Regions from separate parts of the Dyella sp. 2YAF14 genome, predicted to be linked through region 3. Evidence: predicted binding sites of a transcription regulator. Region 3 holds the regulator's gene; each other region holds the start of a gene.
The links. The regulator HrcA, encoded in region 3, represses chaperone genes, less so after heat shock. The targets are predictions, from matches to a motif close to TTNGCACTCNNNNNNNNNGAGTGCNAA.
Positions count from the first base shown of each region.

Region 1: the regulator HrcA is predicted to act here: its motif matches at 4,521-4,547, upstream of rpoH (RNA polymerase sigma factor RpoH).
Region 2: the regulator HrcA is predicted to act here: its motif matches at 5,932-5,958, upstream of groES (co-chaperone GroES).

Region 1 is NZ_JBFRFH010000018.1:4,261-13,949, reverse strand. Features, by position in the region: gene AB4Y82_RS18460 (DEAD/DEAH box helicase) at 1-932, shown strand, start outside; gene ftsE (cell division ATP-binding protein FtsE) at 1,051-1,728, shown strand; gene ftsX (permease-like cell division protein FtsX) at 1,725-2,711, shown strand; gene AB4Y82_RS18445 (response regulator) at 2,851-3,693, shown strand; gene ung (uracil-DNA glycosylase) at 3,690-4,391, shown strand; gene rpoH (RNA polymerase sigma factor RpoH) at 4,576-5,433, shown strand; gene AB4Y82_RS18430 (response regulator transcription factor) at 5,545-6,243, shown strand; gene AB4Y82_RS18425 (sensor histidine kinase) at 6,240-7,673, shown strand; gene AB4Y82_RS18420 (efflux RND transporter permease subunit) at 7,831-9,689, shown strand, end outside.
Region 2 is NZ_JBFRFH010000012.1:54,116-63,804, reverse strand. Features, by position in the region: gene AB4Y82_RS16360 (alpha-D-ribose 1-methylphosphonate 5-triphosphate diphosphatase) at 1-619, opposite strand, end outside; gene phnF (phosphonate metabolism transcriptional regulator PhnF) at 595-1,446, shown strand; gene AB4Y82_RS16350 (TIGR03364 family FAD-dependent oxidoreductase) at 1,450-2,634, opposite strand; gene AB4Y82_RS16345 (DUF5690 family protein) at 2,631-3,953, opposite strand; gene AB4Y82_RS16340 (HAD hydrolase-like protein) at 3,962-4,660, opposite strand; gene cutA (divalent-cation tolerance protein CutA) at 4,792-5,109, opposite strand; gene AB4Y82_RS16330 (class II aldolase/adducin family protein) at 5,109-5,756, opposite strand; gene groES (co-chaperone GroES) at 6,031-6,324, shown strand; gene groL (chaperonin GroEL) at 6,379-8,022, shown strand; gene AB4Y82_RS16315 (VirK/YbjX family protein) at 8,184-9,320, shown strand; gene AB4Y82_RS16310 (RNA polymerase sigma factor) at 9,320-9,689, shown strand, end outside.
Region 3 is NZ_JBFRFH010000006.1:162,559-172,247, reverse strand. Features, by position in the region: gene dnaJ (molecular chaperone DnaJ) at 1-75, opposite strand, end outside; gene dnaK (molecular chaperone DnaK) at 206-2,134, opposite strand; gene grpE (nucleotide exchange factor GrpE) at 2,295-2,822, opposite strand; gene hrcA (heat-inducible transcriptional repressor HrcA) at 2,908-3,960, opposite strand; gene recN (DNA repair protein RecN) at 4,154-5,824, shown strand; gene AB4Y82_RS11970 (response regulator transcription factor) at 6,129-6,764, opposite strand; gene AB4Y82_RS11965 (MASE1 domain-containing sensor histidine kinase) at 6,880-8,475, shown strand; gene fur (ferric iron uptake transcriptional regulator) at 8,821-9,237, opposite strand; gene AB4Y82_RS11955 (outer membrane protein assembly factor BamE) at 9,314-9,689, shown strand, end outside.

The DNA of each region.
Region 1 (9,689 bases), on a different contig from region 3:
ACACCAAGGCCGCGGCCGAGAAGATCACCGATCGTCTCAAGCGCTATGGCTACCGCGTCGGCGCGCTGTCGGGCGATGTGCCCCAGCTCAAGCGCCAGAAGCTGCTGCAGCGTTTCCAGGAAGGCCAGCTCGACATCCTGGTATGTACCGACGTTGCCGCGCGCGGCCTGCATATCCCGGCGGTCAGCCACGTCTTCAATTACGACCTGCCGCAGGACGCGGAAGACTACGTGCACCGCATCGGCCGTACCGCGCGCCTTGGCGCCGAGGGCGATGCGATCAGCTTCGCCTGCGATCTGTACGCGATGAGCCTGCCCGATATCGAAACCTATATCGGCCAGCGCATCCCGGTGGCGAACATCGAGGCAGAGCTGCTGGTGATGCCCAAGCCGCGTGAGCAGGACGCGCAGTACATGGCCGAAGTCGCTGCCGACAGCGCCGCCTTTGGCGACAAGGTCGAGCAGCGCGAGAAGGACGGCTCGCCCCGCAAGGGTCCGCGCAGCGGCGGTGGCCGTGGTGGCGATCGCCCGCGTGGCGACCGGCCGCCGCGTGAGCCGCGCAAGCCGCGCGTCGAGACTGCTGCTGGCGAAAGCACCGAAGTCGTGGTGACCAAGCCGGCCGCGCCGGCCCCCGCCGTGGCGGAAACCGGTGAGGCTGCCGAGCGCAAGCGTCGCCGTCGTCGTGGCGGTCGCAACCGTCGTCGCGAAGGCGATGCGGTGGCTGTCGAGGGCGGCACCAACGCGGCCGCCGAAGGCACGCGCGCACCGCGTGGCGAGCGTCGTCCGCCGCGTGAGCGCAGCAACGGCGACAACAACCACTCGCGTCCGTCGCGCCACGTGGCCATCACGCCGAGCAAGGTGGGTGACGCGCAGGACGCGCCGAAGAAGCAGGGCTTCTTCCGCCGCCTGAGCCGCTTCTTCATCGGCCACTGATCGACTCGCTTGCCAAAGGCTGTCGCGGGCTGAACCCGCGACAGCATGGCGATACAAAGCGACTGACCTTCACGCGTGCATCCCTTATCCTTGCCGCATTCGGGATTGGGGACACGCGGTGATCCGCTTCGACCAAGTCAGCAAACGCTATGAAGGCGGCCACGAGGCCTTGTCGCAGCTCTCCTTCGAGGTGGCGACAGGCGAGATGGCCTTTATCACCGGCCATTCCGGCGCCGGCAAAAGCACCTTGCTCAAATTGCTCGGCCTGATCGAGCGGCCTTCGCACGGCGTGGTCACCCTCGATGGGCAGAACCTGGCCAAGGTCGGTCGCGCGGGCATTCCCAAGTTGCGCCGTCGCCTGGGCATGGTGTTCCAGGACCATCGCCTGCTGATGGATCGCACGGTGTTTGCCAATGTCGAGCTGCCGCTGATGATCGGCGGCATGGCGCCCCACGAACGCGGCAAGCGCGTGCGCGCCGCGCTGGAGAAGGTCGGCCTGCTCGCCTACGAACGGCAGCTGCCGGCCACGCTTTCGGCGGGCGAGCAACAGCGCGTGGGCATTGCCCGCGCCATCGTCGCCAAGCCCACCCTGCTGATCGCGGACGAACCCACCGGCAACCTCGATCCCACCCTGGCGGTGGAGATCATGGGGTTGTTCGCCGAATTCCAGAATGTTGGCACCACCGTCGTGATCGCCAGCCATGATCTGCCGCTGATCAAGCGCATGAAAAAGCGCGTGGTCGTGCTCGATCACGGTCGCCTGGTGGCCGATGTGGCCGCGCAGGAGGTGCTATGAGCAACCAGTCCGAATTTCCGATGGAAAGCCCGCTGCTTTCCGACCAGAGCCGCGGCATCCGCACCAAGGCGCGCCCGGTGGCGAGCTGGCGCGAACACCACGGCTGGAGTGCGGCGGCCAGCCTGCGTCGACTGATGTCGCGCCCGGTTGGCACCTTGCTCACCGTTGCCGTGATGGCCATTGCGCTGGCGCTGCCGCTCACCTTCTATTTGTTGCTGGGTAACCTGCAGAAGATGGGCGATGCGCTGGGCCAGAACCAGACCATCAGCGTATTCCTGCAGCCGGGGCAGAGCGTCTCCTCCGCCGACATGATGGCCAAGAAGCTGCGCGAGCGCAGCGAAGTCGCCGGCGTGAAGCTGAAGTCGCCCGACCAGGGCATGGACGAGCTGGCCAAGATGCAGGGCTTCTCCGGCGCGTTGCATACGCTGGACGTCAACCCGCTGCCGTTCGTGCTGGAAGTGCAGCCCAAGGCGGGCGCGAGTGCCGACAGCGTGGATCGCCTCGTCGCCGACATGCGCGGCATGTCGGGCGTGGATCAGGTGCAGGACGGTGGCACCTGGCGGCAGCGCCTCGAGGCGCTGCTCGGCGTCGGCGAACGCATCGTGATGATTCTTGCCGGACTGCTGGCCGTGGCCGTGCTGCTGGTGGTGGGTAATACCGTGCGCGTGGATATCGCCAGCCGGCACGAGGAAATCGGCGTGTTGATGCTGGTGGGGGCGAGCCGCGCCTTCGTGCGTCGTCCGTATTTGTATGCGGGCATCTGGTACGGGCTGTTCGCCGGCGTGCTGGCGGTGGGCTTCGCCGTGCTGGTCGAGCTGGCGCTGGCCGAGCCGGTGCAGCGCCTGGGTCAGGTGTATGCCGGCAAGCTGCAGGTCGATGTGCTGCCGATATGGTTGCTGGCTGCCGTCCCGGTGGCTGCGGCCGTGCTCGGCTGGCTGGGCGCCCGCCTGGTCAGCGCCTGGCAATTGCGCAAGGCGGCATGAAGCGTGCGCCGGCTCACGCCCGGAGCAATGTTGTCATGCAAGCTTGGTGGGGATGGTGCAGCATGCCCGCTCGGGGTGACCGGGGAAGCACCGGCATGACGTCGGCGGGTACAGCTGGACACTACGTGGGTGATTGGGGATGAGCGGAAGTTTCAGCAGTCGAGTGGTGGGAACAGCGCCTAGGGTGCTGGTGGTGGATGGCTCCAAAGTCGTGCGCCAGCTGATCTCCCGCGTGCTCAAGAGCGAACTGCCCGACAGCGACGTGGTGGGTGCCGGCAGCGGCGCCGAAGCCAAGGAGCTGCTGGAGGCCGGTGCGTTCGACTTCATCACCATCGCGCTGCGCCTGCCCGACATGGACGGGCTGGAACTCGCCCGCCATGTGCGCGAATCCGCCGCCCAGGCTTATGTGCCCATCGTGGTCGTCTCGGGCGATGTCGACGGTCGCCTGCACAGTCGCACGCTGGGGGAGCACGTCACCGATTATTTCGACAAGTCGCTGGGGTTCCAGGCGCTGGCGGAGTTCATCCGCGGCTACGTGAAGCCCGTCGATTCGGCCGAGGGCGAAGTGCTCTACGTGGAAGACAGCCGCGTGGTCGCGCTGGCGACCCGCCGCATCCTCGAAAAGCACGGCCTGACCGTCTATCACGTGGTCAGCGTCGAGGACGCCCTGGTGCTGCTGGACAAGGCCAAGGAACAGGACAAGGTCGGCGCGGACATCGTGCTCACCGACGTCAGCCTCAAGGGCGAACTGACCGGCGGCGACCTGCTCGAGCGCATCCGCCGCGAATACCTCTACAGCAAGGGCAGGCTGCCCGTGCTGGTGATGACGGGCGATGAGAACCCGGCCAACCAGGCTGCGCTGCTGCGCGCCGGCGCCAACGATCTGGTCGAAAAGCCGATCGAGGAAAAATTGCTGATGACCAAGCTGCTCTTCCAGCTGCGTGTATCCCAGCACCTGCGCGAGCGGGGCGAGGCGGCGTGACGGAACATCCGGTAAGGCTGGAGCCGTCCTGGAAGGACCGCATCGGCGAGTATCTGGCGCGCCCGGACATGCGCGCGCTGTCCGACTTCCTGCGCAGCGAAAAGCAGGCCGGCAAGGTGATTTATCCGCCGGGTCCGGAGATTTTCGCCGCCTTCGACCACACACCATTTGATGCCACGCGCGTGGTGATCCTGGGCCAGGATCCGTACCACGGTCCGAACCAGGCGCATGGCCTGTGTTTCTCGGTACGGCCGGGCGTGGCCACGCCGCCGTCGCTGCTGAACATCTTCAAGGAGATCCAGCGCGACCTGGGTTTCCGGGCCCCGGACCACGGCTGCCTGACCCCTTGGGCCGACCGCGGTGTGCTGCTGCTCAATGCCACGCTCACCGTCCAGCAGGCCACCGCCGGCTCGCATCAGGGCAAAGGCTGGGAAGGCTTTACCGATGCGGCGATCGACGCACTCAACCGCGAGCGGGAAGGGCTGGTCTTCCTGCTGTGGGGCTCGTATGCCCAGAAGAAGGGCCAGCTGATCGACGGCAGCCGCCATTGCATTTTGCGCTCCGTGCACCCATCTCCCTTATCAGCGCATCGCGGTTTCATCGGCTGCGGGCACTTCTCGGCGGCCAACCAGTACCTGGAAAGCCGCGGCGAGCCGCCTATCGACTGGTCTTTGCCGATGCGGGCCGAACTAGCCTGAAACAGGCATTTCACGGCTGCTGAACCGCCCGATACGCATAGTGGAGCCTCCCCGGGGTGCCTGCTGGACAGGTGCCTCAAATTCCTGTACTATTGAGTACATCAAAGGTCCCGGAACCTTTCGGGGCCTTTAGCACTCGTAATACCCGAGTGCTAAGCTGATTCCCTCACAGGAGGTTCCGTCCATGTCTCAAGCTTTGGTGACCGCCAACCTGCCGGTGCCGAGTGTCGTCGGCAGCCTGGATGCCTATATCTCGGCGGTCCATCGGATTCCGGTACTCAGCCAGGACGAGGAGCAGGCGCTGTCGCGCCGCTACAACGAACAGGAAGACCTTGAATCCGCCCGCAAACTGGTCATGTCCCACCTGCGCTTCGTGGTGCACGTGGCGCGTGGCTACAGCGGCTATGGTCTGCAGATCGCCGACCTGATCCAGGAAGGCAATATCGGCCTGATGAAGGCTGTGAAGCGATTCGACCCGGATCAGGGCGTGCGCCTGGTGAGCTTTGCCGTGCACTGGATCCGTGCCGAAATGCACGAGTTCATCCTGCGCAACTGGCGCATCGTCAAGGTCGCCACGACCAAGGCGCAGCGCAAGCTGTTCTTCAACCTGCGCAAGAGCAAGAAGCGCCTGGGCTGGATGAACGCCGAAGAAGTGCGCACGGTGGCCAAGGATCTGGGCGTGCCCGAAGCGACGGTGCGCGAGATGGAATCGCGTCTGTCGGGCCGTGACATTGGCTTCGAAGCCCCGGCGGATGCCGAGGACGATGCCAAGCCGGCACCGGAAGCGTTCCTGATCGACGATGGCGCCGACCCGTACGACAACGTGGCCGATGCCGACCAGGCCGACAACCAGCTCGACACCTTGTCGGCGGCGTTGAAGAACCTGGACGAGCGCTCGCGCGACATCATCCAGCGCCGCTGGTTGAACGAAGACAAGGCCACGCTGCAGGATCTTGCGGACGAGTACGGCGTTTCCGCCGAACGTATCCGCCAGGTCGAGGCCAACGCCATGAAGAAGATGCGCGGCCTGTTCGCGGCCTGATCTTCTCTGTCGGCGTAAGATGACAAGCGGCCCCTCCAGGGGCCGTTTGCCTTTGCGAGGACACGGCTGTCCCCGCGTTCTCACCACCGGATCCCCGTTTGTAGTGCCGTCATGCCCCGAGTGCTGGTCATCGAAGACGACGAAACCACCGCGCGAGAAATCGTCGCGGAGTTGAGCGCGCACGGCATGTTCGCGGAATGGGTGGCCAACGGCCGCGATGGCCTGGCGCATGCGCTGCAAGGCGGCTACGACCTGATCACGCTGGACCGCATGCTGCCCGGCATGGACGGCATCGACGTGGTGGCCGAATTGCGCCGCGCAGGCAGCGACGCGCCGGTGCTGATGATCAGCGCCTTGAGCGATGTCGACGAGCGCGTGCGCGGCTTGCGCGCGGGCGGCGACGACTACCTCACCAAGCCCTTCGCACCTGATGAAATGTCGGCGCGCGCGGAAGTGCTGCTGCGCCGTCGCCAGCCGCAGTCGGTCCAGCGCCTGCGCGTGGCCGACCTGGAGCTGGATCTGGTCAGCCACGTGGCGTATCGCGGTGGCCAGCCGCTGACCCTGCTGCCCACCGAATACCGCCTGCTCGAATTCCTGATGCGCAATTCCGGGCAGGTGCTTACCCGCACGATGATTTTCGAGACGGTGTGGGGTTTCCATTTCGATCCCGGCACCAATGTGATCGACGTGCATATCGCGCGTTTGCGGCGCAAGATCGACGGCGCCGGCCAACCGGCGTTGATCCACACTGTGCGCGGCACCGGTTATATGCTCGCGGCCGCCAATGAAACTGCCCCGGTGGTGTCATGAAAGCACGTCCCAACAGCTGGCATTCGACCACCTCGAGGTTGATCCTCATCTACGGCGCCTTGTTCGTCGTATGGGGCGCGGTGCTGGTCGGCGCGATCCAGTGGGAAACCACGCGCTATCTCAACAGCGTCATCGACCAGATGCTGCAGCAACGTATGCATTACATCGCCTCGACCGATCCCGCCCGCCTCGCCACCACGGTGGATGCCGCCGCCGCGATCGATCCGCACGGCATCATGTCGGTGGGCTTGTTCGACAAGGACCATCAGCCGGTGGCAGGCAATATCGACCATCTGCCCACGTCGCTGCTGCGCGATGGCCAGGTGCACCTGCTCAAGCATGGCCTGCCGCGCTCCGACCGCGATGCGGAGCGCGTGCGCGCACGCGGCCTGGCTTCGACGCTGCCCAATGGCGACATCCTCGTCATTGCCAAGGACATCAGCACCATCGACGGCATCGGTGCGATCGTTCGTCGCGCGCTGCTTTGGGGCATCTCGCTGACCATCATTCCTGGCCTGCTCGGCGGTTTCCTGTTGCGCCGCGGTCCGGAGAAGCGCATCCGTGCGCTGCAGGATGCGACCGATCCTATCCGCCAAGGCGATCTTTCCAAGCGCCTGCCGATCAGTCGGCGCGGCGACGAGCTCGACCAGCTGGCAGGCATCGTCAACACGATGCTGGGCGAGATCGAGCGCTTGATGAATGAAGTGAAGGGCGTCTGCGACAACATCGCGCACGACCTGCGCACGCCGCTGACGCGCTTGCGCGCACGCCTGTATCGCACGCAGCAGCAACTTGATGGCGAGCCCGAATCGGCGCTGGTGGAATCGTGCATCGTCGATATCGACGAAGTGCTGACGCGTTTCCGCGCGCTGCTGCGTGTGTCCGAACTCGAAGACCGTCATCGCGCCGCTTGCTTCGACGAAGTGGACGTGGGGCAGGTGCTGCGTCAGGTGCACGAGTTCTACGCGCCTGTCGCCGAGGATCGTGGCCAGACCTTCGAGGTCGACATCCAGTCGCTGCAGCCCGTGCGCGCCGATGCGCATCTGCTGTTCGAAGCGCTGGCGAACCTGGTCGGCAATGCCATCAAGTTCACCCCGGCGGGCGGCAAGGTGAGCCTGCGCGCCAGCATGGACAAGCGTGGCCCGCGCGTGGACGTGATCGACAGCGGCCCGGGTATTCCGGCCGACGAGCGCGACGCGGTGACGCGTCGCTTCTACCGCGGCGACAACAGTCGCACTACCGGCGGCTCGGGCCTGGGGCTCAGCATCGTCAGCGCCATCGTGCGTCTGCACGGCTATGCGCTCGACATCGGCGATGCCAGCAGCAACGGTGCGCGACTGACTTTGTATTGCTACGCACTCGCGCCGGACGAAAAAGTCGGCACCTGCCTGTCCCGCTCCGTGCCGGAAGTCACGCCGATGACGGCCTGAGGGCCGATCGGCCAGATGAAGATAGTTTCATCTGCGTGCGCAATGCAGGCGCCACGTAGAACATGAAATTATCTTCATCCTCCAAGCTCTATTGAGAGTTTTCGCTGCATGCGAAAATTTGCCGCGACGCATCATTTCGCGCACGGAAATCCCCCGCATGCTTGGCATCGTCCGGATCGCGCTCACGCGGCCCTACACATTCATCGTTTTCGCCCTGACCATCCTCATCTTTGGTGTGATGTCGGCGGCACGAACGCCCACCGACATCTTTCCGGAAATCAATATTCCGGTGATCGCCGTGTCCTGGCAGTTCACCGGCATGACGCCCGACCAGATGTCCGGCCGCATGAACACGCCGTTCGAGCGCGTGCTCACCACGACCGTCAACGACATCGAGCACATCGAGTCGGAGTCGATCAATGGCATGGGCATCACCAAGATCTTCTTTCAGCCGGGCGTGAACATCGCCACGGCCAATGCGCAGGTGACGGCCATTGCGCAGACGATCCTGAAGCAGATGCCCGCCGGCGCCACGCCGCCGCTGATCGTCAATTACAACGCGTCCACGGTGCCGATCCTGCAGGTGGCGCTGTCCGGCAAGGGCCTGTCCGAGCAGCAGCTGGGCGACCTTGGCTTGAACCAGTTGCGTCCGCAGCTGGTGACGGTGCCGGGCGCGGCGATTCCCTATCCGTTCGGCGGCAAGACGCGCCAGGTGCAGCTGGACGTGGATCCGGCGGCGCTGCAGGCGCGCGGCCTGTCCACCCAGGACGTGGCGAACGCGCTGGCCAACCAGCAGCAGATCAGCCCGATCGGCACGCAGAAGATCGGCAAGTACGAATACGTGATGGAGCTGAACAACGCCGCCACTCACGTGGACGAGCTGGAAGACCTGCCGGTCAAGATGGTCAACGGCACCACGATCTATGTGCGCGACGTGGCCCATGTGCGCGACGGAGCCCCGCCGCAGACGAACATCGTGCACGTGGATGGCGTGCGCTCGACGATGCTGTCGATCCTGAAGAACGGCTCCACCTCCACCCTCGCCATCGTGGCGGGCGCGCGCCAGAAGCTGGTGGAGATGAAGGATTCGCTGCCGGACAACCTGACCATCAAGCCGATCGGCGATCAGTCGGTGTTCGTGCGCGCCTCCATCGATGGCGTGGTCCGCGAAGGCATCATTGCCGCGGCGCTGACCAGCTTGATGATCCTGTTGTTCCTGGGCAGCTGGCGCTCGACCCTGATCATCACCACGTCGATTCCGCTGGCGGTGCTGGGCTCGGTGTTCACGCTGTCGGCGATCGGCCAGACGCTCAACATCATGACGCTGGGCGGCCTGGCGCTGGCGGTGGGCATCCTGGTGGACGAAGCCACGGTGACCATCGAGAACATCAACTGGCACCTGGAGCAGGGCAAGGACGTCATCACCGCGATCGTGGATGGTTCGGCGCAGATCATCGTGCCGGCATTCGTGTCGCTGTGCTGCATCTGCATCGTGTTCGTGCCGATGTTCTTCCTGCCGGGCGTGGCGCGCTACCTGTTCGTGCCGATGGCGGAGGCGGTGATCTTCGCGATGATCTTCTCCTTCATCCTGTCGCGTACGCTCGTGCTGACCATGGCGAAATACCTGTTGCAGGCGCATCCGGCGACGGTGGACGAACATGGCCAGCATATCGAGCAGCCGGCGCCGAAGACGATGCTCGGCCGCTTCCAGCAGGGCTTCGTCAATCGCTTTGAGAAATTCCGTGCCGGTTATAGCGGCGTGCTGCATCTGGCGCTGGAAAACCGCAAGGTGTTCGTGATCGGCTTCCTCGCCTTTGTGCTGCTGTCGTTCGCGCTGTTGCCGGGACTGGGCAGCAACTTCTTCCCTGATGTCGACGGCGGCCAGATCCTTGTGCACGCACGCGTTCCCGTAGGCACGCGTGTGGAGACCACCGCGGCGGAATTTGCAGACATCCAGAAGGCCATCCGTCAGGTGATACCGCCGGACGAACTCGATGCCATGATCGACAACATCGG
Region 2 (9,689 bases), on a different contig from region 3:
CGAGCACGGCGGTGAATTCCTCATCGCTCCAGGTGATGCCGCTGCGGCTGTAGTACGTACGGTACTGGCGCACGTCGTGATACTGGCGCTGGCCAGGCGTGTGATCCATCAACGACAGCAGGCGCAAGTCCTTGCGGGAGACCAGGGGCGCAGCCAGCTCGAGCAGGCCTGGCCAGCTCAGTTCGCAGCGCAGATGGAGATAGTGCTCGCAACGCAGCAGGCCGTGACTGCGCGTTTCATCGAGCGCGGCCAGTGCGCGGTGCAGCGTGTCGATGCGGCCGCCGTCTTCCTCCAGATCGCCCAACGACATGGCGTCGAGCACGGTGGTGATGCCGGCTGCGAGCAGTTGGGCATCGTGCGCCAGCATGGCCGGTAGGGCGGGCCATGCCGCGCCGGCGCGTGGCAGCAAGTGCTTCTCAAGGTTGTCGGTGTGCAGTTCGATGAGGCCCGGCAGCAGGAAATCGCCCTTGAAATCGATGGCGTCGTGCGGACACTCGTCGCCCGGCCCGAGCCATTGGATGCGTTCGCCCTCGATAACCGCGCCGCCGACGATGACCTGGTCGGGCAGCACCAGTCGCGCGCGTGCAATGCGCCATGAATGCTCTTGCCCTGATGTCATGTCTGCGAAAACTGGCCTGCCCATACTCCCTGCTCGATCACCGCTTCCCATGCAGTCTGTGTCAGGAACATGCAGGAATGATGGCAAACCACTTTGAGCCACTGGATCGGTCATGCGATGTGCCCGTGTGGCGGCAGATCGAACAACAGGTATTGCAGCAGATCCGCAGCGGCGAACTTCGAGGAGGCGCAAAGCTCCCTTCGGCACTGGAACTCGCCCGGCGCCTCAATGTGAATCGGCACACCGTGCGCCGGGCGCTCGACTCGCTTGAACAACGCGGCGCCATTCTTGCCGACCCCAGTCGCGGCTTGCGCGTGCGCGAGGAGTGCTACGACTATCCGATCGGTCGTCGCACCAGCTTCAGCCGCAACATGCATAACCTCAACGTCAGCTCGGGCAACAAGGTGTTGGCCACGGCGCTGGTCTTGCCACCGCAGCGCGTGGCCGAGTCGCTGGCCCTGGCGCGCGGCGAGCGCGCGTGGTGGATCGAGTCCTCCGCGCACGCGGAGGGTCGCGTGCTCGATCACGGTCAGGCATGGTTCCCGGCGGCACGTTTCCCCAAGCTTGGCGACGTGTTTCAACGCACCGGCTCGGTGAGCCGCACGCTGGAAGAGTTCGGCATCGCCGATTATTTCCGCAGCTACACCCGCGTGACCGCGCGACTGGCCGGGACGACCACCGCACGTGTACTGGAGCAATCGCCCGACCTGCCCGTACTGGTCGTGGAATCGCTCAACGTCGACGACAAGAATCAGCCCGTGCAATACGGGCTGACCTGTTTTGCGGCGGAACGCGTGCAGCTGGTGATGTCCACTGCCGAGCGCTGAGGTTCATCGCGCATCGGTCGACGGGATTTCAACCTGCTCGGCAGGCAAGCGCCCGCTCACCACTTCTTCGGCCAGGCCGAACGACAGCGTCATGCCCAGGCCGCCTCCGCCCACGCCGTTGACGATGACGACGCCCGGCTCCGCTTCGACCACCAACTCGCTGCGCTGCCCATCGGTGAGCTTGGCGTAGCTGCCGTGCCAGCTTTGCTTCACGTGCCAGCTCGGAAGATCCAGCACGCTGCGCAGATAGTCGACGATCTTGTGGTTGATGGCGCTTTCGTCGAAGGGCTCGTACGTATGCCCGTACTCATGCGAGTCGCCAACGGTGATTTCGCCCAACCCGTTCTGCGCTGCCATCACGTGGATGCCCAGCGCCAGCAGGTCGGCGTATTGATCAGCAAGGCGCTCGCGCAGGCGGTCAATGCTGGGCGTGGCGTGGAAGCCGCTGTAGTGCGCCATGGTAAGGCCGCCGCACACGACCGGACCCAGCTTGAACGGCGCGGGCTGCGCCTCAAGCCGCAGCATCTGCAGCTTGCACTTGGTGATGGCAAGACGTTCGAACAGTTCCGGATACAGGGTTTCGAAATCCGTACCGCTGGCGACATAGATCAGGTCGGCGGTGTAGCGCCGGCGACCGCTCCACACATAGGGATGCTCGATGCGCGTGATCGCCTGTCGCCAGTGGAACTCGACGCCATGGCGCTCCGCCAGCCAGGCTGGCAGTTTGCGGATCGCCTCGCGCGGATCGACCACCATCTCATCGGTGCTCAGCAATGCGCCACGCAAGTCGGCGGCCACGACGCCGGGCGCCTGCTCGCGCACCTGTGCAGCGTTGAGCATGCGGCATGGTCGCAGCCCCTCGTTCATCGCCGCGTATTCGTTCATCACCGCCCACTCGTCCTCGTGGAACGCAGCGATCAGGCTGCCGCTCGGCGCCTGCCAGGTATCGGTGGCGTTGCAGAATTCGCGCCAGATCTCGCGCGAACGCAAGGCACGTGCATACAGCGGCCCGTTCGGCACGCCGATCGGCCAGATGGTGCCGAAGTTGCGCACCGAGGCGCCCACGGCACGCTCATGGCGATCGAATACGGTGACGCGGTAGCCGTCCTCGGCCAGGGCGCGCGCCATGGCCAACCCGACGATGCCTGCACCGATCACGATCGCGGTGCGTGTTTCCGACTTGCTCATAGACGGCTGCTTTCCATCTCAAGAGGTGACAACGATGCCGCTGCGTGTCCGTTCTGTTGGCCATGCCGCCAGAACCAGCGCGCAGCCAGCGCGGTAAGCACGAGTCCCAGCAGGCTGCTTGCCAGCACGGCGCGTTCGAAAAACTGCGTCCAGTTGAGCTGCAAGGCGAGGAACTGGCGGACCAGCAATACCGCGACGCTGCCCAGGTAGCCGGAGGCATCGGCGATATACATCACGAACGACGCGGTGCCGCTGATGCGGAAGGTGGCCATCAGCCGCTCGAAGAACATGCCGTTGAGCGGGATGTAGCCAAGGTAGAGACCAAAACCGACCAGCGTCATCCACAACAGCGGTGGCAGTTCGCCGTGGGCGAACAGCAGCGTGCTGATGCCCGCGCAGCACAGGCCGCCGCCGATCAGTACATGGTTGAGCATGAAGGCGCGCATGTTGTCCCGTACGAGGGTCAGCGACGCGGTAAGCATCAACACGCCGATCCCAATCGGCGTATCCACTTCACCGAACACGATGGCGCTGCGGCCGTAGCCCAGGTCGCGAAAGATTTCGGTGTCGAAGTTCTCGCGGAAATCGCGCAGCACGGTCAACAGCACGTACAGCGGCACGATCAGCAGCAGGCCCGGCAGAAAGCGGCGCACGAAGGCGTGCCGAGCCTCGCGATCCATGCGTCCACGTGGTGCGCGGGCGGCAACGTCGTCGGCGCTGGGCGGCGGCAGGCGCGTGAGTACATGCAGCGACAACAGCAGCGGCGGGATGAACACCAAGCCGGTGAGAAACGGCATCCAGTGCTCGCTGACGCCGGCCAGCAACATCGCCTTGCCCACGCCTTTGACCACGCCCGAGGCGAAGATAAAACTTGAGGCGAGGATGGCGCCCATCAGCTCCGTCGCCTGCCGACCCTCGATGTATCCGAACACCAGGCCCCACACCATGCCCAGCGGCAGGCCATTGAGGAACAGAAACACGATGCCCGGCACCGGCGGCGCCAGCGCAAAACCCAGCAGCGCCAGCCACGACAGGCCGATCAACACCAGAATCGCCACGGCGCGGCGCGATGTCTGCAGCTCGGGCACGAGTCGGATGCCCCACACCTTGCTCAGTGCGTAGCCCATCACCTGGGCGATCACCAGCCAGATCTTGTAGTCGACGCCCAGCCAGCTCATGCCCTCGTAGCTGCCGGCGCTGAACGGTTTGCGGAAGGCATACATGCACGAGTAGGTGCAGAACGCCGCAAAGCCCGCGACCAGCGGCAGCATCGAGGGCGACCAGGGCGACCACGCCCGGCGCGATGGAGGCAAGCGCATGGGTTGCGTCACGCCGGGTTCGGCCGGCCGGCACGAACGAGCAAAGCGGGCAGCTCATCCAAGCTGTCGAGCACGGCATCGGGCTGATAGGCCAGCAACTCGTCGCGGTGATAAGCGCCCGTCGTCACCGCCACCACCAGGCCGCAGCCCGCCGCGCGACCTTCGCGAATATCCACTTCGGTATCGCCCATCTTGATGACGCGCGTGGCATCGCTGACGCCGCACGTCGCCATCAACGCGCGGATCATGTCGGGCGCGGGCCGACCCTGGGCAACGCGATCCGCCGAGATCGCGGCATCGATCAGGCCGCGCTGGCGCCAGCCGAAGCGTTCGATCAGGCATTCGGCGATGTCTTGCGAAAACGCCGTGTTGAGCGCGATCTTCACGCCCTGCTGCCGCAACCAGGCGAACAGCTCTTCTGCCCCGGTCATCGGGCGCACGGCGTCGTGTGTCCGGTAGCAATCGAGCATGCGCTGGACGAAATCCGCGTGCACCTGCGCCACCTGTGAGTCGTCCGCCGGCAGGTCGTGCGCCGCCAGCAAACTGCGAATGGCGGCCGGCTTGGTGTAGCCCATCAGGGCTCGCAGATCCGCCAGCGACGCGTGGCAGCCAGCCTGCGCCAGCGCGTCCTGCAGCGCCTGCGCCACCAGGTCCGGATCGTAGACCGTGGTGCCGGCCATATCGAAAACCGCCAGTTCGAACGTCATATCGCCTCCCTTGATGGAGAGGCATGCTGGCGAGCGGCGATGGCGCGCCGGTGACGCGGACATCGACAGTCGGCGCCGACTGTCTAGTCAATGCGGCGCAGTGGGAATCCCGTCACGCGCGACGCCAAACATCAGCCTGGATTGCGCACCCAGTCGAGGTAAGGCGCATGCCCCTCGGTCACCGGCACCGCGATCAGCTCGGGCAACTCATAGGGATGCAGGCTGAGCAGGCGCTCTTTGAGCGCGGCGAACTGCGCGGCCGTGGTCTTGATCAGCAGCAGTTCTTCATTGTCGGTGACCACCTTGGTCTTCCAGCGATAGGTGGACGACACCGCGGGGATGCGGTTCACGCAGGCAGCCAGGCGTTCGCCCACCAGGGCCTCGGCCAGGTGCTGCGCGCTGGCCACATCGGGACAGGTGCAATAGCAGAGCAGGACGGTTTCAGACATCACGACCTCGACATCAGTCCGTAGTGGGCGAATTTCTCCAGCACCGCGGCCACCTCCTCATCGGTGAGCATGACCGGCGTGCCGACCTGCAAGGACAGGGCGTACTGGCGGGCGAGATTTTCCACCTCCACGGCGCGCCACATGGCCTGCGCCAGCGAACTGCCCAGCGCGATCATGCCGTGGTTGGCCATCAGGCAGGCCAGTCGGCCCTCCAACGCTGCCACCACGGCATCGGACAGGGCCTGGGTGCCATAGGTGTGGTAGCCGGCGCAGCGGATCGAGTCCCCGCCACCCACGGCGATCATGTAGTGGGCGGGCGGAATGTCCCGGCGGCACATGGCCAGCGCCGTGGCATAGGGCGGGTGCACGTGGACGATGGCCTGGGCGTCGGGCCGGGCCAGGTAGATGTCCCGATGGAAGCGCCACTCGCTGGAAGGTCGCTGCGAGCCCGGCCACTGGCCGTCCCGATCCACCAACACGATACCCTCCACCGTGATCTCCTCATACGGCGTGCCGCTGGGCGTGATCAGAAAACCCTCGCCGCAGCGGGCACTTAGGTTCCCCGAGGTGCCTTGGCTGAGGCCGCTCACGGCCAGCCTGGCACCCTGGTTCACGAGCTCCTGGCGCAGCGTCGGCTCATCGCTCACGGGCGGGTCCTGGTGGGGGGCAGGCCGGCATGGTCGGCCGTCCGCAGGCCTCTGTCGATAGCACGATCGGTGACTTTTCGGCCCAATGCGCCTTGAAAGGCCCCCGCCGCTCCCCCATTGGAAGACTCAGCCATCGGACGGGCGCCTCTTGCAGGGGGCATTTGCGTCGTTAGAATTGGCACTCACCTCCGGGGAGTGCTAACAAGCGCCACCCAGGCGCCGCTCCGGGGTCCCGAATCTTGTTCAACCATCCAAACGAAGCTGGAGCCCACCCATGAGCAAACTGCGTCCGCTGCACGATCGCGTCATCGTCAAGCGCCTCGAAGAAGAGCGCGTCTCCGCTGGCGGTATCGTCATTCCCGACAGCGCCACCGAAAAGCCGACCCGCGGCAAGGTCATCGCTGCCGGCTCCGGCCGCATCCTGGAAGACGGCAAGGTCCGCCCGATGTCCGTGAAGGAAGGCGACACCGTGCTGTTCGGCAAGTACGCCGGCCAGGAAATCAAGATTGACGGCGAAGAGCTGGTCTTCCTCAAGGAAGACGACATCGTTGCGGTGATCGAAGGCTAAGCGCCTCTCCCGCACCTCTTCCCACCTACTCAACGCATTTGAAGGAATTACGAAATGGCAGCTAAAGAAGTCCGCTTCGGCGAAGACGTCCGCGCACGCATGCTCAAGGGTGTGAATACCCTGGCCAACGCTGTGAAGGTCACCCTGGGTCCGAAGGGCCGCAACGTGGTGATCGAGAAGAGCTTCGGCGCACCGACCGTGACCAAGGACGGCGTCTCCGTCGCCAAGGAAATCGAACTGGCCGACAAGTACGAGAACATCGGCGCGCAGATCGTCAAGGAAGCCGCTTCCAAGACCTCCGACGTCGCCGGCGACGGCACCACCACCGCCACCGTGCTGGCCCAGGCGTTCATCCAGGAAGGCCTCAAGGCCGTCGCTGCCGGCATGAACCCGATGGATCTCAAGCGCGGTATCGACCAGGCCGTCAACGCCGCGGTTGCCGAGCTGAAGAAGCTCTCCAACCCGACCGCTGACGACAAGGCGATTGCCCAGGTCGGCACGATTTCCGCCAACTCCGACGCCAACATCGGCGACATCATCGCCACCGCGATGAAGAAGGTCGGCAAGGAAGGCGTGATCACGGTCGAGGAAGGCTCGGGTCTCGAGAACGAACTCGACGTCGTCGAAGGCATGCAGTTCGACCGCGGCTACCTGTCGCCGTACTTCATCAACAACCAGCAGTCGCAGCAGGTTGAACTGGACGACCCGTTCATCCTGATCCACGACAAGAAGGTCTCCAACGTCCGTGAGCTGCTCCCGGTGCTGGAAGCCGTCGCCAAGGCCGGCAAGCCGCTGCTGATCGTGGCCGAGGAAGTGGAAGGCGAAGCCCTCGCAACCCTCGTGGTCAACACCATCCGTGGCATCGTCAAGGTTGCCGCCGTGAAGGCGCCGGGCTTCGGCGACCGTCGCAAGGCCATCCTGGAAGACATCGCCATCCTCACCAATGGCGTGGTGATCTCCGAGGAAGTGGGTCTGGCCCTCGAAAAGGCCACGATCACCGACCTGGGCCGCGCCAAGCGCGTGGTGATCACCAAGGAAAACACCACCATCATCGACGGCGCCGGCGAAGCTGAGCGCATCCAGTCGCGCATCGGCCAGATCAAGGCGCAGATCGAAGAGACCTCTTCGGACTACGACCGCGAGAAGCTGCAGGAGCGTGTGGCCAAGCTGGCTGGCGGCGTGGCCGTCATCAAGGTTGGCGCTGCGACCGAAGTCGAGATGAAGGAAAAGAAGGCCCGCGTCGAAGACGCCCTGCACGCCACGCGCGCAGCCGTTGAAGAAGGCGTGGTCCCGGGCGGCGGCGTCGCGCTGATCCGTTCGCTGAAGGCGCTGGAAGGCCTGAAGGGTCAGAACACCGACCAGGACCTGGGCATCGCCATCACCCGTCGTGCGCTGGAAGCGCCGCTGCGCGCCATCGTCTCCAACGCCGGTGACGAGCCGTCCGTCGTCCTGAACAAGGTGAAGGAAGGCAACGGCAACTTCGGTTACAACGCTGCCAACGGCGAGTTCGGCGACATGATCGCGTTCGGCATCCTGGACCCGACCAAGGTCACCCGTTCGGCCCTGCAGTTCGCCGCCTCGGTGGCCGGCTCGATCATCACGACCGAAGCGGCCGTGACCGAAGTGCCGAAGAAGGACGAAGGCCATTCGCACGGCTCGCCGGGCGGTATGGGCGGCATGGGCGGCATGGACTTCTAAGTCCTCGCCTCCAGGCATCGCAACAGAAGGAAAACCCCGCCTCGTGCGGGGTTTTTCTTTTTGGCGGAAAGAAAATTCAAAAAAGTGGCGCCGGCCATTTCCGTTTTGACTCGCCTGGCCGTCTTAGTCCTTGTCACAGTCACCATGCGGGTCGGCGAGCCTTGAACGAACGGAATCTTCAGCCAGGAGAGGAACCCCTGGACGCCGATCTGGTGTTCGCCGCTAGCGGCTGCGCTTACGCGGCGCAACGCTCCCTGGAGCGCGAACTCTGGTGGGCGGGCTTGCCCGACCCGCAGGTGACTGGACCCAAGGAGAGTGCGGCCAAGGAAGGCCACCCTGGGCTGTCCGTATGGTGGCGTTCGTTGTGGGGACGCACCGACTGGCGTGGGCATCTGGGGCAACGCGTGCTGGCAGCGGCGAAATACGTGGCACGCGCGCTATCGATGCCGGTGTTGCACCAGTGGTACCTCGCGTTCCTGCAGTCGGACCCGCTGTTGCAGGCCTGCGTGGACCGCGATCCGCGGCTGCAGGAGCGACACCTGCATCGTTTCGTCAATCGTCAGTGGCATCGCGTGGATCGCGTGCTGGCCGTGCAGGCGCACTACCGGCTGTTGCTGCAGCGCTGGTCGGCGGAGCTGTTCGAGGCGGTGTACGTGGGCGGCCGCGCCACGCTTGGTTCCCTGCGACTCAAGGACGGCAGCGAACTGCGCCTGCATCTGTGCCCGAGTGTGCTCAAGTCATGCGAGGGCGAGCTCACCGTCGAGTTGACCGATGCGTACGACCGAACGCTCTATTGCCTGGTGATGACGCTGATCGATGACGACACGCTGGCCCTCGGCTGCATCCAGGGGCCCGCCGGCGTGGATGCGCGCGAGGTCGTGCGCGAGCTCACGCGCCAGATGCACGGCATGCGCCCCAAGCAGCTCTTGCTGGTACTGGCGTATGCATTCGCGGGCCAGTGCGGCCTGCGCCGGATCCTGGCGGTCGGCAACGTGGCGCACCCGCTGCAGGGACGCACGCGGATGTTTTCCGATTACGATGCCTATTGGCTGGAGCAGGGTGGTGTCGCCGTGCAGGGCGGTTGGTTCCTGCTGCCGGCCAGGTTGCACCACCGCACGGAAGTGGAGACGGAAAGCAAGCGCCGCGCCATGTTCAGGCGCCGCGCGGAGCTGCGCTGGGAAGCGGTCAAACTATTGAATGACGCATTGCGCCCGGTACCGTGGTGGCGCGATGCAACGGAGGCAGCGGCCGATCCGGCATCGTTGCCGCCGCTCCCCGACGTAACCAGGGCAGCCTAGTGGATAGACCCTCCAACACGCCTGCCAACGCGGGCGTGAACCTTGATCCGGCGTTCGCGATGCGCATCGCGGACCTGTTTCGCGATCACAACCGCGCGCTCGTGGCGTTCCTGCAGTGCCGCCTCAACTCGATGTCGGATGCCCAGGAAGTCGCGCAGGAGGCCTACGTGCGCCTGGTGACCATGGACCGGCCGGAGCAAGTGGATTCGCTGCGCGCCTACCTGTTTCGCATCGCCTCCAACCTGGCGGTGGATCGCCTGCGCGCGCGCCAGGTGCGCACCGATCATCCGCTGCTTGCACCGGACGAGGACCTGCACCTCGCACCGATTCCCGAGCGCCACGTGCACGCCGCGGGGCAATTGCAGCAGC
Region 3 (9,689 bases):
GAACGACTTCTTCAGTTCGACCTCGGTGACGGTACGTTCTACACCCAGGACTTCGTAGTAATCACGCTTGCTCATCGTTGCATCCGGCATGGACTGCTCTCTTACTCATGAATCGTAGGACCCATGTCTACTCAACAAACAGCCCGCGCCTAGGTGAACTCCCGGGCGCGGGCTGCGTCAGATCGGCAGCGCCGACCGGCCAATATTACTTTTTCTCGTCCTTGACTTCAGTGAACTCGGCATCGACCACGTCGTCGTGGCCGGCCGGGCCGCCCTGCTGCTGACCGCCCGCGTGTGCGCCGGCATCAGCCTGGGCACCGCCCTGGGCCGCGGCGTACAGCGCCTGGGCGACCTGCTCGAGCTTCTCGATCTTCGAATCGATGGCCGACTTGTCGTCGCTGTCCTTGACCTTTTCCAGATCCGACAAGGCGCCTTCGATCGTGCTCAGCTGATCGGCCGGCACCTTGCCGCCGTGCTCTTTGAGCGCGCTGCGGGTGGCGTGGACCAGCTGGTCGGCCTTGTTGCGGGTGCCGACGAGTTCGTGGAACTTCTTGTCTTCTTCCTTGTTGGCCTCGGCGTCGGCCACCATGCGGTTGATCTCTTCCTCGGACAGGCCCGAGCCGGCCTTGATCTCGATCTTCTGTTCCTTGCCGGTCTTCTTGTCCTTGGCCGAGACGTGCAGGATGCCGTTGGCGTCGATGTCGAAGGTGACCTCGATCTGCGGCATGCCGCGAGGTGCAGCGTCGATGCCCTGCAGGTCGAACTTGCCCAGCGACTTGTTGGCGCTGGCGCGCTCGCGCTCACCCTGCAGCACGTGCACGGTCACCGCGGTCTGGTTGTCGTCGGCGGTGGAGAACACCTGCGAGGCCTTGGTCGGCACGGTGGTGTTCTTCTCGATCAGCTTGGTCATCACGCCGCCCATCGTCTCGATGCCGAGCGACAGCGGGGTGACGTCCAGCAGCAGCACGTCCTTGACGGTGCCGCCCAGCACGCCGCCCTGGATCGCGGCGCCGACAGCGACGGCCTCGTCCGGGTTGACGTCCTTGCGCGGTTCCTTGCCGAAGAAGTCTTTCACCGACTCCTGCACCTTGGGCATGCGGGTCTGGCCACCGACGAGGATCACCTCATTGATGTCGGACACGCGCAGGCCGGCGTCATTCAACGCGGTGCGGCACGGCTCGATGGTGCGCTTGACCAGGTCTTCCACCAGCGCTTCGAGCTTGGCGCGGGTGAGCTTGATGTTGAGGTGCTTCGGACCGGAGGCGTCGGCCGTGATGTACGGCAGGTTCACTTCGGTCTGGTGGCTGGAGGACAGCTCGATCTTGGCGCGCTCGGCGGCGTCCTTCAGGCGCTGCAGCGCGAGCGGATCCTTGCGCAGGTCCATGCCCTGGTCTTTCTTGAATTCTTCGACGAGGTAGTCGATGACGCGCATGTCGAAGTCTTCGCCACCCAGGAAGGTGTCGCCATTGGTGGCCAGCACTTCGAACTGCTTCTCGCCGTCGACTTCGGCGATCTCGATGATGGACACGTCGAACGTGCCGCCGCCGAGGTCGTACACGGCGATCTTGCGGTCGCCGCCCTTCTTGTCCAGACCGTAGGCCAGTGCGGCGGCGGTCGGCTCGTTGATGATGCGCTTGACGTCCAGGCCCGCGATGCGGCCGGCGTCCTTGGTGGCCTGGCGCTGGCTGTCGTTGAAGTAGGCCGGCACGGTGATCACGGCTTCGGTCACCGGCTCGCCGAGATAGTCTTCGGCGGTCTTCTTCATCTTCATGAGGACCTTGGCCGAGATCTCCTGCGGAGCCATCTTGCGGCCATCAGCCGTTTCGACCCAGGCGTCGCCGTTTTCGTGCGCCACGATGCCGTAGGGCACGATGTGCAGGTCTTTCTGCACTTCCGCGTCGGTGAACTTGCGGCCGATCAGGCGCTTCACCGCGTAGAAGGTGTTCTTGGGGTTGGTCACGCTCTGGCGCTTGGCCGGCGCGCCCACCATGACTTCGTTGTCCTTGGTGAAAGCGACGATGGACGGCGTGGTGCGATCGCCTTCCGAGTTCTCGATGACCTTGGCGGTGGTGCCGTCCATCACGGCAACGCACGAGTTGGTCGTGCCCAGGTCGATACCGATGATTTTACCCATGTTGTTTACTCCCGAATTCTTTAAGCGACCCCTCGGCCGCAACTGTTTTGTCAGATGGGGTTTGCCGCGTGGCATCTCAATGCCGACAAGACCCCGGATGCCTTGCCACCGTTGCCGACAGGGGACGCCATTCAGGCGTCCTCGACCGCCGGCGCGGGCGTCATTCCTTGGCGACCGCCACCAACGCCGGGCGCAGCAGCCTGTCGTTCAACACGTAGCCCTTCTGCAGCACGTTGACGACCGTGTTGGGGGCCGCGCCCGGGGCCTCCACCATGCTCACCGCGTGATGCCGCTCCGGATCCAGCGGCTGACCCAGCGGATCGACCTGCACCAGGCCGTTGTTCTCGGCGATCTTCAGCAGCGACTTGAGCGTGAGCGCAATGCCCTCGCGCACGCTGGCGATATCACCGCCTTCCACCTGCAGGCCGCGCTCCAGCCCGTCATAGACCGGCAGCAGCTCGTTGAGCAGCTTCTCGTTGGCGAAGCGGCGAGCCTGCTCCACGTCGCGATGAAGTCGGCGACGCTGGTTCTCGATTTCCGCCTTTTCGCGCAGCACGGTGTCGCGCAGCTCTACGTTGCTGGTTTCCAGTTCGGCGATACGCGACTTCAGCGCTTCCAGTTCGGCGCTGCCCGTCTCGCCCTGCTGGCCTGGCGTCTCGTTGGACACCGTTGGGTCGTTGCTTTGCATGAATCACTCCAAGCCTTATCCGTGGCCGGTGCATCGCGCACCAACCGTCAAACACTTGCGGGTAAAACCCCGCCTCCCGAGCGGGTTATAAGGTCGTAGCGACGCGATTCAAGGCGTCGCTAAGCAATCCGGCCGTGGCTTGTACCACGGGAATCACCCGTTCATAGGCCATGCGGGTGGGTCCGATGACCCCCACCGCGCCCAGCACGCGACCCTGCGCACCATAGCTGGCCGTGACCACACTGCAACCATCAAGTGCGGCAAAACCCGATTCTTCGCCAATAAACAGCCGCACGCCGGGGGCCTTGGCACACACTTCCATCAGCTGCAGCAGCTCGTTTTTCTGCTGGAAGGCCTCGAACAGCTCGCGCAGGCGCTCTAAGTTCGCTAGTTCCGAATAACCCATCAAGTTGGTCTGGCCGCTGACCAGCACGTCGTCGCTTTCGGTCTGGGGTGCGAACGAGGCCGCGGCCAGTTCCACCGCGCTGGACATCAGGCGGTTGAGTTCGCCGCTGGTCTCGCGCAACTCGCGCAGCAGATGGGCGCGGATATCGTCCAGGCGCAGGCCGGCGAACTGGGTATTGAGGTAGTTGGCGGCGTGCTCCAGCTCGCGCGCGTCCAGCGGCTTGGCCAGCTGCACAATGCGGTTCTGTACCTGGTTGTCCGAGAACACCAGGATCACCAGCACGCGGGCGTCCGGCAGGGCCACGAAATCGATGTGGCGCAACGGGAAATCCGCCTGGCGCGGCACGGTGACCACGCCGGCGAACTGCGTCATGGCCGAAAGAAGCGTCGACACATTGCCCAGCAGGTCGCGGGTGGTGGTGGGGCCCGGCGGCAGCTCGCGGCGCAGGCGGGCCATCTCGTCCTGCGGCAGCGGCTGCAGTTCGATCAGGCTGTCCACGAACAGGCGCAGGCCACGCGGCGTAGGCACGCGGCCGGCCGAGGTATGCGGCGAAGCGACCAGGCCCGCCTCTTCCAGGTCGGCCATGATGTTGCGGATGGTGGCCGGGCTGACGTCCAGGCCGGACGAACGCGAAAGCGTGCGCGAGCCGACAGGCTCGCCATCGGCGAGGTACTGGGCGATCAATGTGCGCAAGAGGCGTCGTGCGCGGGCATCGAGAGGGGCGGCTGGCATGCTGTATCGCTTCGTGAGACACACAAGAAATAAGGTCTTGCGGGAAAGTTTGCAAGAAACGGGGATGGGGGATCGGTCGCGAGGGTGCAAAAACCGATGCCGGTGATCTGCCGGACGCCGAAGTGCGCGCCCCCACTACCCGCTCCCCGGCCCCATCCCCTTACAATCCCCCGACTTCACCAAGCCGCCACCCATGCTCACCTCGCTCTACGTTCGTCATTTTGCCGTCGTCGAAGAAGCCGAGATCGCCTTCGGCCCCGGCCTTACCGTGGTCAGCGGCGAGACGGGCGCCGGCAAATCCCTGCTGGTGGACGCGCTGATGCTGCTGGCCGGCGCGCGCGCCGACAGCGGCATGGTCCGTGCCGGCAGCGACCGCGCCGAACTCACCGCCGAGTTCGACCTGACGAACCTGCCCGAAGCCCGCGCCTGGCTGAGCCGGGAGGAACTGGACGACGAAGACAGCTGCCAGCTGCGCCGCGTGATCCGCGCCGAGGGCAGCTCGCGCGCCTGGATCAACGGCCGTCCGGCCAATGCCAGCCAGCTCGGCGAGCTGGCCACGCTGCTGGTGGAAATCCACGGCCAGCACGAGCACCAGGCCCTGCTCTCGCGCGCCCATCAGATGGAGCTGCTCGACGCTTATGCGGGCAATGAAGCCCTGGTGGCGCAGGTACGTGAGCTGGCGCAGCAATGGCGCGAGCTCGGCAACCGCATCCGCAAGCTCAGTGGCGGCGACGACCGCGAGCAACGCATCGAACTGCTCAGCCACGAACTGGGCGAACTGGAAAAGTGGGCGCTGCCGCCGGACGATCTGGCCGAGCTGGAAGCCAGCCACAAACGCCTGGCCAATGCCGGCCGCCTGGCCGAAGGCGCCGGCGGCGTGGTGGAACTGCTCGATGGCGAGAGCGAATTCGCGCTGCGTCGTGCGCTCGGCCGCGCTCAGCTGGAAATGAGCAAGCTCGCCGCGCTGGACGATCGCCTGGCCCCGCTGCTGGAGCTGCTGGACAACGCCTCCATCCAGCTCAGCGAAGCAGCCGATGGCCTGGGCCGTTATGCGCTCGACGTCGATCTCGATCCCAACCGCTATGCGGAAGTGGATACGCATCTCACGCGTCTGCACGAACTGTCGCGCCGCCATCGCGTAACGGTTGCCGAGTTGCACGACAAGGCCGGCACGCTGCGCATTGAGCTGAGCGAACTGGAAGGCGCCGGCGATGCTTTGGAAAAACTGGCCAAGCAGCGCACGCGCCTGCAGCAGCAATACGACGAACAAGCCGGCCAACTCAGCCAGGCACGCCAGCAGGCCGCCGAGCGCCTGGGCGGTGAAGTCAGCATCCTGATGGGCGAGCTGGGCATGAGCGGCGGTCGCCTGGTGGTGGAGCTGGAAGCGACCAACGAAGGTGATCCCGATGTGCAGGGCCGCGAACGTTGCGAACTGCTGGTCAGCGCCAACCCCGGCCAGCCGCCGCGCGCGCTGCGCAAGGTGGCCTCGGGCGGCGAGCTGGCGCGCATCAGCCTCGCCATCGAAGTGGCCACACTGGGCAAGGACACCGTCGGCACCATGGTGTTCGACGAAGTGGATACCGGCATCGGCGGCGCCGTGGCCGAAGTGGTGGGGCAGAAGCTGCGCGCGCTCGGCGCGCAACGGCAGGTGCTGTGCGTCACCCATCTGCCGCAGGTCGCTGCGCAAGGCCATGCGCATCTGCGCGTGAGCAAGGACAGCGATGGCGAGTCGACGCGTACGCGTATCGAGAAGCTCGATGCCAATGGTCGCCGCGATGAGCTCGCGCGCATGCTGGGCGGTGTGGAGATCACTCGTGAAACGCGGGCGCATGCGAAGCAGATGTTGGAGCGGGCGCAGGTTTAATCAGGTTGCGCGTACACCTGTGGGAGCGCACCCTGTGCGCGACTGCGGCGTCGGGTCGTTAGCGCTCCGTAGGTTTGTCGCGCACAGGGTGCGCTCCCACAAAATCAACATGGGCGCAGGTGCTGGAAACCCTTGTGGGAGCGCACTTGTGCGCGACCGCAGCGTCGCGTCGTTGACGCTCCGTCGGTGGTCGCGCACAAGTGCGCTCCTACAACAATCAAAAGCGTCGCGTCGTTGTCGCTCCGTAGGTGGTCGCGCACAAGTGCGCTCCTACAAAAATCAAAATCGCGATGGTCCTGTGGAATCAGTTCTTGCGCGGCAACAACCCGCGTTCGGCGGCCATGCGATAGAGATCCAATTCCGAACCGGCGCCGAGCTTGCCCATCAAACTGGCGCGGTGGATGTAGACGGTCTTCTGGCCGATGCCCAACTCACCGGCCACCTGCTTGGGTGCGCGACCTGCGGCCAGCAACAGGAAGACTTCACGCTCGCGTGCCGTCAATCGATGGATGGGATCGCGCGATTCGCTCGGCCGCTCGGCGCGACGCTTGCGCAGGTCGGAGCTGAGAAAACACTCTCCCTGCATCACCGCACGCAGGCCGGCGACCAGTTCTTCGGGGGCCACGCCCTTGGTGACGTAGCCGCTCGCGCCGCGACGTAGGGCTTCGGATACATAGGGCTCGCCGTCGTGCATGCTCAGCACCACGATGCGGGTGTCCACGGCGACGCTGCGCAGATGCTCGATCAACGGCAGCCCGCTGCCATCGGGCAGCGAGAGATCGAGTGCCACGAGATGGGGACGACAGGTGCCGACCGCTTCGACCGCATCGTCGGCGCAGCGGCATTCCGCCACGACCTCCAGATCCGGTTCCAATTCGATCAGCCGCTTGAACCCCTCGCGGACAATGGCATGGTCATCGACCAGGACAATGCTGTACATGAACGCATGTATAGCAGCCTGCGGGGCGGTTGACGATCACCCTGCGCATGCGACCGGCCAAAAGCACGCCGGTGGCCGCCTAGACGCCCTCCCGACGCCATGTAACATCGACCGCATGCGACCTAAACACCCCGTGCTGCCCGGTTCCAGCCTCTTGCTCGGCATCGGCTATCTGCTGCTCTGGCTGCTGCTGTGGCCCACCGAGCAACCCTATTGGATGCTTCCCTACGGCCTGCGTTTCGGCGCACTGCTGCTGGCGCCCATGCGCATGTGGCCTTGGCTGCTCGGCGCGGAGTTTGCCGCCAGCGGGCTGATTTCCTATGTCCACCCGCAGCCGATGGGTTGGCATGGTTTCCTGCTCGGTGAATTGCCCGAGCCCCTCGTCGTCGCCACCTGCCTGTGGCTGATGCGACGCGCGAACCTGCACGCCAGCCTGCGCGATCCCGAAGACGTGGCCCGCCTGCTGCTGTCAGCGGCCTTCACCGTGGCAGCCACCACGGCGACGGATGCGGTGCTGATGGCCTTGGTCCATGCCAGCCCCACCACCGAGCTGATGATGCAGGCGTTGGGCCAGGACCTGCTGGGCAACTACGTCGGCGTGCTGCTGGTGGTGCCGCTGCTGGTGATGCTGCTGCGGGCTCGGCTCGACAAGCGCGGCCTGGGGCGCCTGTTGATGGACGGCCTGCTGGTGCTGCTGCCCTCGCTGGCCATCCTGCTGGTGCTGTCCTCGCACGCGGCACCGCAGCCGCAGTTCGCACGCGTGCTGTCGCTGGCGCCGGTGCTGTTCTTTGCGTTCCGCCATGGCTGGCGCGGCGCCAGCCTGGCCATGCTGATTTCGAGCCTGGGCATGACGCTGGTCGATCACCTCTCCGGTCATGGCTCGCCCGGCGCACCCGGCGAACTATTCCTGGCGGTGGCCGGCACCGGCGCGCTGATGCTCGGCTCGGCGACCGATGCGCTACGCCGCAGCAGCGAGCGGGTGGCGGAGCAGAACGTCTATCTCGCCGCCGTGAACCGCCGCCTGGATCACCTCGCACGGCAGCTGCGCGACGCCGCCCGCGGCAACCTGCGTACCGAAGAAAACCAGCGCCGCCACATGGCCGCCGAGCTGCACGACGAGCTGGGCCAGAACCTCACGGCCATCCAGACGCACCTCAAGCTGGCGCAATCGCGGCTGGCGCAAGCGGGCATGGACGATATCGGCGTGTCGATCAACGCCATCCTCGGCCATATGCGTCGCGCCCTGCACCGTCTGCTGGACGATCTACGGCCCGCCGTGCTCGACGAATTCGGCCTGTTGCGCGCGCTGGACGAAGGCCCGATCCGCGACCTGCTCAACGCCGCCGGCGTGGCCTATCGCACCGAACTGCACGGCGACCCGCGCCTGCTCGACGACGACACCCGCACCGTGGTCTATCGCCTGGTGCAGGAAAGCGCCACCAATGCCGTGAAGCACGCCCATGCGGACACCTTCCAGCTGCGCCTGCGCATCGGCGAGCGCCAGGGCGTGGCACTGGCCCTGCTGGACATCCGGGACAACGGGATCGGCCTGCCGGCCCGCATGCCGCGGGGCGGTCGGGGCATGCAGGGCATGCGCGACCGGGTGACTTCACTGGGTGGGCTGTTCCGGGTCCGGCCTGAGGCCCAGGGCGTTCATCTTCGAATATTGTTGCGCAGCAACACACAAACTGGTGACGTAGCTCGCACTTAGGATCGTTACATAGGAAATTTTCCGATACCCGAGGTGTGAAGGGTTCGTTACGCTGGATTCATCGATGTGGGGGAGCCACCATCGCAAGATGGTGAGCCATGCCAACCGTGGGGACGGTGGGCATGAAGAACGGCAGGATGCCGTTCCGCCGAAATCGGTGGCAAAACCGGGACGCGCGAGCAACTCGCCCTCCTAGGAGCCATCCGGTATCGGATAAGCCGCCGGGCGGACAGGAGTCCTCCCGCGGCTTTTTTTATGGGCGAAGGTTTTGTATCTTGCCGACCGGCCACGAAAAAGGCCGGCAACGTCTCCGTCACCGGCCTTCCGGACACCGCACGCCTTGGCTTACTTGCTGCCCTTCTTGGGGCGCACGTACAGCACCAGGCTGTGATCCTCGATCACGTAGCCGTGGCGGGCGGCGATCTCGGCCTGCAGGCGCTCGATCTCCTCGCTCACGAACTCGATGACCTTTCCGCTGTCCACATCGATCATGTGGTCATGATGCTTGCCGCGGTCCAGCTCGTAGACGGCCTGCCCGCCCTCGAAGTTGTGCTTGACGACGATGCCGGCCGCCTCGAACTGGGTCAGCACCCGGTAGACGGTGGCCAGGCCGATGTCTTCCTGGTGGGCCAGCAGGCGTTTGTAGATGTCTTCGGCGGTGAGATGGTGAGCTTCCTCATCCTCGAAGATCTGCAGAATACGCATGCGGGGGTGGGTCACCTTGAGCCCGGCTTTGCGCAGTTCTTTCGTTTCCTGTTCCATAGCAAACTCCACGCACACGGCGCCACGAGGCCGTTAGTGTATCATCCGACACCTTTACGATCCGGACGCAACACGCATGCATAAGCTGATTCGCACGCTGGGTTTTGCCATGCTGGCCCTTTCGCTGGCCAGCTGCCGTCTTATCTATACCCCCGACGTGCAACAGGGCAACCTGCTCGACAAGAAAACCGTGGATCAGCTGCAGCCCGGCATGACCAAGCGCCAGGTGCTGGTGCTGATGGGTTCGCCCTCGGTCAACTCGCCCTTCAGCCAGAACGAATGGAATTACGTCTCCACCCAGCAGCACCGCGGTGGCGACATCAAGGTGCGCTCGCTCAAGCTCACCTTCAATAACGACGTGCTGGTGCGCACCGAGGGCGACTTCTTCGCCGAAGACGCGCAGAAGCTGGTCAACGACACCAAGAAGTACCACGCCAGCTACCCAGTGGACG